Regions from separate parts of the Cohaesibacter sp. CAU 1516 genome, predicted to be linked through region 2. Evidence: predicted binding sites of a transcription regulator. Region 2 holds the regulator's gene; the other holds the start of a gene.
What was found. Region 2 encodes HrcA, which represses chaperone genes, less so after heat shock. Its sites were predicted from a motif close to GTTAGCACTCNCNNNNNGNGAGTGCTAAC; they were not measured.

Region 1: the regulator HrcA is predicted to act here: its motif matches at 1,708-1,736, upstream of groES (co-chaperone GroES).

The regions. Positions count from the first base shown of each region.
Region 1 is NZ_VANT01000004.1:250,432-253,846, reverse strand. It holds gene groL (chaperonin GroEL) at 1-1,247, opposite strand, end outside; gene groES (co-chaperone GroES) at 1,309-1,596, opposite strand; gene FDK21_RS12740 (ATP-binding protein) at 1,913-2,494, opposite strand; gene FDK21_RS12735 (SulP family inorganic anion transporter) at 2,501-3,415, opposite strand, start outside.
Region 2 is NZ_VANT01000002.1:450,066-453,480, forward strand. It holds gene grpE (nucleotide exchange factor GrpE) at 1-511, opposite strand, end outside; gene hrcA (heat-inducible transcriptional repressor HrcA) at 761-1,846, opposite strand; gene rph (ribonuclease PH) at 2,109-2,828, shown strand; gene rdgB (RdgB/HAM1 family non-canonical purine NTP pyrophosphatase) at 2,860-3,415, shown strand, end outside.

The DNA of each region.
Region 1 (3,415 bases), on a different contig from region 2:
CCACCACCGGTCACGATGCCAGCTTCAACGGCAGCGCGGGTTGCGTTCAGAGCATCGTCAACACGATCTTTGCGCTCTTTCACTTCCACTTCGGTCGAACCGCCAACGCGGATAACGGCAACACCGCCAGCCAGTTTAGCCAGACGCTCCTGCAGTTTCTCACGATCATAGTCAGAAGAGGTTTCTTCGATCTGAGCTTTGATCTGAGCAACGCGGCCTTCGATGCCGTCTTTGTCGCCAGCGCCATCAACGATGGTGGTGGTTTCTTTGGTGATGTTGACTTTCTTGGCGGTGCCGAGCATGTCGAGAGTGACAGACTCAAGCTTGATGCCAACATCTTCAGAAATCACGGTGCCACCGGTCAGGATCGCGATGTCTTCGAGCATTGCTTTACGACGATCGCCGAAGCCAGGCGCTTTAACAGCAGCAATTTTCAGGCCACCGCGCAGCTTGTTGACAACCAGAGTTGCCAGTGCTTCGCCTTCAATGTCTTCTGCAATGATCAGCAGCGGACGGGAAGACTGAACAACGCTTTCCAGAATTGGAAGCATTGGCTGCAGGTTGGAGAGTTTTTTCTCGTGCAGCAGGATGAACGGATCTTCCAGATCAGCAATCATCTTTTCGGTGTTGGTCACGAAGTAAGGAGACAGGTAACCACGGTCGAACTGCATGCCTTCAACGACTTCCAGCTCGGTTTCTGCGGTTTTGGCTTCCTCGACGGTGATCACACCTTCGTTGCCGACTTTCTGCATGGCATCGGCGATCATTTTGCCGATTTCAGCTTCGCCGTTTGCAGAGATGGTGCCAACCTGAGCGACTTCGTCAGAATTGTTGATTGGCTGGGAAGCAGCTTCCAGAGCTTTATGCGCTTCAGCAACGGCCAGATCGATGCCGCGCTTCAGGTCCATTGGGTTCATGCCAGCAGCAACAGACTTGTGCCCTTCACGAACGATGGCCTGTGCCAGAACGGTTGCCGTGGTGGTGCCATCGCCAGCGATATCGTTGGTTTTGGAAGCCACTTCACGCACCATCTGTGCGCCCATATTCTCGAACTTATCTTCCAGCTCGATTTCCTTGGCAACGGTCACACCATCTTTGGTGATGCGTGGAGCGCCGAAGGATTTGTCGATAACCACGTTGCGGCCTTTAGGGCCCAGGGTGGTTTTTACAGCGTTGGCAAGAATGTCTACACCACGCAGCATTTTTTCGCGTGCATCAGCACCGAACTTGACTTCTTTAGCAGCCATTTGAGCTCTTCCTGAAATCTATAAACTTGGAATGTGAGGCGATACGACGTCGGATCCGGCCTTAGCCCATGATGCCGAGAATGTCGTTCTCTTTCATGATCAGCAGATCTTCACCGTCGATCTTGACTTCGGTGCCAGCCCATTTGCTAAACAGCACACGGTCACCAGCCTGCACGTCAAGTGCAACCAGTTTGCCAGCTTCGTCACGAACGCCGCTGCCTACAGCAACAACTTCGCCTTCAGACGGCTTTTCTTTGGCGGTATCAGGAATGATGATGCCACCGGCGGTTTTCTCTTCGGATTCCAAACGGCGTACAACGACGCGGTCATGCAGAGGACGGAATTTCATCTCTGAAACGTTCCCTAATCTGTTATGCAGTCCCCGGACCCTGGTTGGGCATGCTATGCCCCTACCATTTATAGCGGCATCCGAGCGATCTGCTCCTCGTTCAACAAGTGTATTAGCACTCCTAATAGGCGAGTGCTAACGACGGTCTCTCATTTAGGCAAGGCATAGGGAGAAGTCAACAATTGAGACAAATTTTTTTGCCATCTGGCGCCTCGCTGACAGACAAAAACCATAGGGCTTGGTCTCCAAACGGTTTCCAGAGGCTGTGTGCCAAAGGGGGGAGGGCTGGAAATCTCAAGGCGCGGTCCAAAGGACCTTATCTGTTTGCATGATGGCGTACCAGATGGGCAAGAACGCTGCTCAGCCGTTCATCCAGAGAGCCGGTGACGCAAATAAAATCATGGCCCAAGGCTTCCAGCTCGGTTTTGAAGCGTTTGAGAAACAACTCGCGTAGGTCCGGCGCATCACGCTGGCCATCGTCAACCCAAGGCCAGTCCACATCGCACAATATATAGAGACGGGGCGTATAGGGGGGGGTGGCGAGGCGCTTCTTGTGGCGCTCCGACCATTGCTCCCACAAGGCCCAGAGCGGGGTGTTGATCTCATCTTCGTAATAATGACAGCTATAGACCAATGAGGAGACGAGATCGGTGTCACAAACCAGCAGCCGGTTCTGCTCGCTGGCCAGTTCGGCACCGCGTTCTTCATTTACCCACTGGCCCTGTGCAATCGGGATGGCATCTTCCAGTGTCAGGCTGCCTTCCACTTGGAAATAGTCTCGCAGATATTCCGGTACCAGAACACCATCCAGATGCTCGGCCAAGGCTTTGGCAAGGGTTGTCTTGCCAGTGCTTTCAGGCCCGGTCAGGACAAGGCGGGGCAAACGTGAAACAGCCATTGATACTCACCGTTCCGGCATGTGCCAGTCACTTTCGACAGATTTGCGGCGCGAGAGACGAATGGCAAGGCCAACCGAAACCCCGACACCGATCGCGACGGTTAAATCCACTAGGACTGTCAGAATAAGCGTAAGCAGCAGCAGCGCAAGCTCGGTTCTGTCTCCACGCAGATATTCTCCCCACTTGTGGACTTCGCACATATTCCATGCGGTCAACATCAACAGGGCGGCAAGCGCGGGCATCGCCAATCCAGCCGCCAGCGGGGCGGCAAACAGCATGGCCAGCAGGATCACAATCGAATGAACAATCCCCGCAACCGGGGTCTTGCCACCTGCTTTCACATTGGTTGCCGTGCGGGCAATGGCTCCGGTGGCTGGCATGCCGCCAAACAGGGACGAGGCCACATTGGCAGCCCCCTGAGCCAACAGCTCCGCATTCGGGCGATGATTGCCATCAATCATCCGGTCCGCCACCATGGCTGACAACAGGGATTCGACCCCAGCCAGAAAGCAGATGATCAGCGCGGAAGGAAACAGCTCAATGACCCGCCCAATCGACAGATCCGGGAATGCCGGGACCGGCAATTGACTTGGCAGCGCCCCGAAGCGTCCACCCAGCGTATCCACGGGCAATTGCAGCAGGGCCACCATCACCGATCCAACCGCGACCGCAATGATCAGGCCGGGAAAGCGTGGCAAGGCATGGCGCAAGCCGACAATCAACAACAGCGTGCCCAAAGCAATGATGAAGGCGGCCAGATTGAAGCTGTCGAGGCCATTCCACAGGACGGGCAGTTTTTCAAGGAAATCCGCTGGAACCGACGCAAGATCCAGCCCCATGAAATCCTTGATCTGGCTGGAGCCGATAATGATGCCGATGCCGATGGTAAAGCCATTGACCACCGCATCGGGGATATAGGC
Region 2 (3,415 bases):
CCACCTGAACCACGGAATTGTTCGGCACTTCCGGGTTCGGCACTTCAAACATCGCCTGATGATAATTGGGATCGAATTTCTCGCCTTCCGGGTTCAGCTTTTTGACACCATGCTTTTCCAGTGTCTTGAGCATTTCCCGCTCGGTCATCGCCGTGCCATCGAGCAAAGCTTTCAGTGCACCCTCGGCGGCAACGCGCTCTTCATCGGCAACGGCTTCCTGACCGCGACGCAGATTGTCAGCAACGGCAAGCATGTCACGCGCAAAGCTGGCGACCGAAAACTGCTTGGCATCGCGCACTTCCTTCTCGGTACGGCGGCGCAGATTTTCCATTTCGGCGACGGTGCGCAGAAGCTGATCTTTCATCTCGCCATGTTCTTTTTCCAACTCGGCAATCCGAAGCTCGGCTGCTTCCAGCGGATTGAGATAGGGCGCATCGGTTGCAGTCTCTTCAACCGGAGCCTCGGCAAGCGGATCCTCGACAGTTTCAGAGTTTTGCTTTTCTTCAGACATCAATTGGCCTCGCTTTTGGAACGAGTGCGCATGCGGGTGAGGCATATCACCGTAACGCGCACCAAACATCCTCAGGTCTTTTGGTTTGCACCCGATATCAGGCTTTTCAGCAGAAAATCAAGTAGTGCAGGGCAAAGAGATGCAAAAGCCGCGGATATTTCAAGGCGATTCACACCCCAAAGGACATGCAGTGGCCTTCTGGACTATTTTGACGTCAAAAAACGGGGGACCTTAGGCACCGGTCACGATTCAGGGTTTCTCCGACAACATGCTGGTCAAGACCCGAGCGGTATAATCGACCATTGGCACGATGCGGGCATAGTTCAACCGCGTTGGACCAATCACGCCAAGAATGCCGACAATATTCTGCTCACTATCCCGATAGGGCGAGACAATGACCGACGAGCCGGACAGGGAGAAAAGCTTGTTTTCCGATCCGATATAGATCCGGACCCCGTCCCCTTGATCAGCCAGCTGCAACAACTGCACCAGATCTTTTTTGGTCTCCAGATCATCAAACAGATGCCGGATCCGCTCAAGATCTTCCCGCGCGGTGACATGCTCCAACAAATTGGACCGCCCGCGAACAATCAGGCTCTGTGGCTGGTCCGTGTTGGCCCCGGCCCATGTGGCGAGCCCGGCTTCCACCAGCTTGGCGGTTAGTTCATCCAGTTCGGCCTGCAATGCATGGCGATGGGCCTCGATTTCGGTCTGCGCCGCCGTCAGCGTCTTGCCGCGAATATGGGCATTGAGAAAATTGCTGGCTTCCGTCAGCGCTGAGGCGGGCAGGCCCGAGGGCAGGTCGATCAGACGATTCTCGACCCGATCTTCCTCATCCACCAGCACGACCAAGGCCTTGGTCGCTTCCAGCCGGACAAATTCCACATGCTTGAGCCTTTTATCTTGCTTCGATGTCAGCACAAGGCCCGCCCCGGATGACAGACCCGATAGCATCTTGCTGGCTTTTGTCAGAAGATTGTCGACCCCGGCCTCATGATCCGGTGACGCGGTCATCTGGCTTTCAATGCTGCGGCGCTCATCATTTGACAGATCGCCAAATTCCAGCATCGCATCAACAAAGAAGCGCAAGCCCATTTCGGTTGGCAACCGCCCGGCACTGGTATGGGGCGCATAAATCAAGCCCAGATGCTCCAGATCCGACATCACATTGCGCACCGAGGCAGGGGACAGGGATATCGGCAGGGCGCGTGAAATGCTGCGCGAACCGACCGGATCCCCGGTTTGCAGATAGGATTCGACAATGGTCCGGAAAATGTCCTTCAACCGGTCATCCATCCCGGTAAAGGGCGGAAAGCTGTTTATGCGATCGATCATCTGACACTCTCTGTCGATAACAGGCTCCGTGGTTTCGAAGCATCGTTCCATATTCTTATGCCCCAAAAACACGAAATGCTGCAAGCACCCCTTGTCTCAAGGCCCATGCACTTCTAGAAAGCTCTTCAAGCATGTGCAATGCACAAGATATAGATGTGACCGGACCGGAAACAATGGCCCATGTGGCCAACATCCCTTTCACCCTTGCGTGAGCGGGGGATCAGGCGTCCCGGCCATTCGACACAGCAAGCAGGAGACTTCAATGCGCCCGTCCAAACGTACCCCAGACCAGAAGCGCGAGGTGACGATCACGCGCAATGTCTCCAAACATGCGGAAGGCTCCTGCCTGATCAAGTTTGGCGATACCCATGTGCTCTGCACCGCCAGCCTTGAAGAGCGCATCCCGCCCTGGCTCCGAGGTCAGAATCGCGGCTGGGTGACCGCTGAATATGGCATGCTGCCGCGCGCCACCGGCGATCGCATGCGCCGTGAGGCCAGCGCGGGCAAACAATCTGGCCGGACACAGGAAATCCAGCGCCTGATTGGCCGTTCCCTGCGTGCTATTGTCGATCTGGAAGCGCTCGGTGAACGTCAGATCACCGTCGATTGCGACGTCATTCAGGCCGATGGCGGCACCCGCACCGCCTCCATCACCGGTGCCTGGATTGCCTTGCGCGATTGCATCGAGTGGATGCGCAGCCGCAGCATGGTCGCCAAGGATGCCGCCATCCTCAAGGATCAGGTCGCAGCCATTTCCTGCGGCATCTATAACGGCACCCCGGTGCTGGATCTTGATTATCTGGAGGATTCCGACGCTGAAACCGACGCCAACTTCGTCATGACCGGCAAGGGCGGCATCGTCGAAATTCAGGGCACCGCGGAAGGCGAGCCATTCTCCGAAGAAGAATTGATGGCTCTGATGGGGCTGGCCAAGAAAGGAATCGGCGAATTGCTGACCCTTCAGCTCGCCGACGAAGCCTGAGCCAATCCGCCCACAACAAAGAGAGCATCCGATGAGCAATCAGCTTAGTGTCGACACGCCGCTTGTGGTGGCGAGCCACAATAAGGGCAAGATCCGCGAGATTCAGGAATTGCTGGCCCATTATGGCCTGAGCATCAAGACCGCAGCCGAATTGGAGCTGGACGAGCCGGAAGAAACCGGCACCACCTTCGAGGCCAATGCGGAACTGAAGGCCTTGGCTGCCGCCAAAGCCACGGGCCTGCCGGCTTTGGCCGATGATTCCGGCTTTGCGGTCGATGCCCTTGATGGCGATCCGGGCATCTATTCCGCGCGTTGGGCGGGGCCTGCCAAGGATTTCGCCTTGGCCATGCGCAATGTCGAGGAAAAGCTGCAAGCCAAGGGCGCAACCGAGCCCAAAGACCGGACGGGCCGCTTCATCGCGGTGCTCTGTCTGGCTTGGCCCGATGGCGAGACCCAATTCTTCCGCGGCGAAGTGGCAGGCGAGGTCATCTGGCCACCGCGCGGAGACAAAGGCTTTGGCTATGATCCGATGTTCGTCCCTGAAGGCCATGACATCACCTTTGGCGAAATGACCTCAGAGCAAAAAC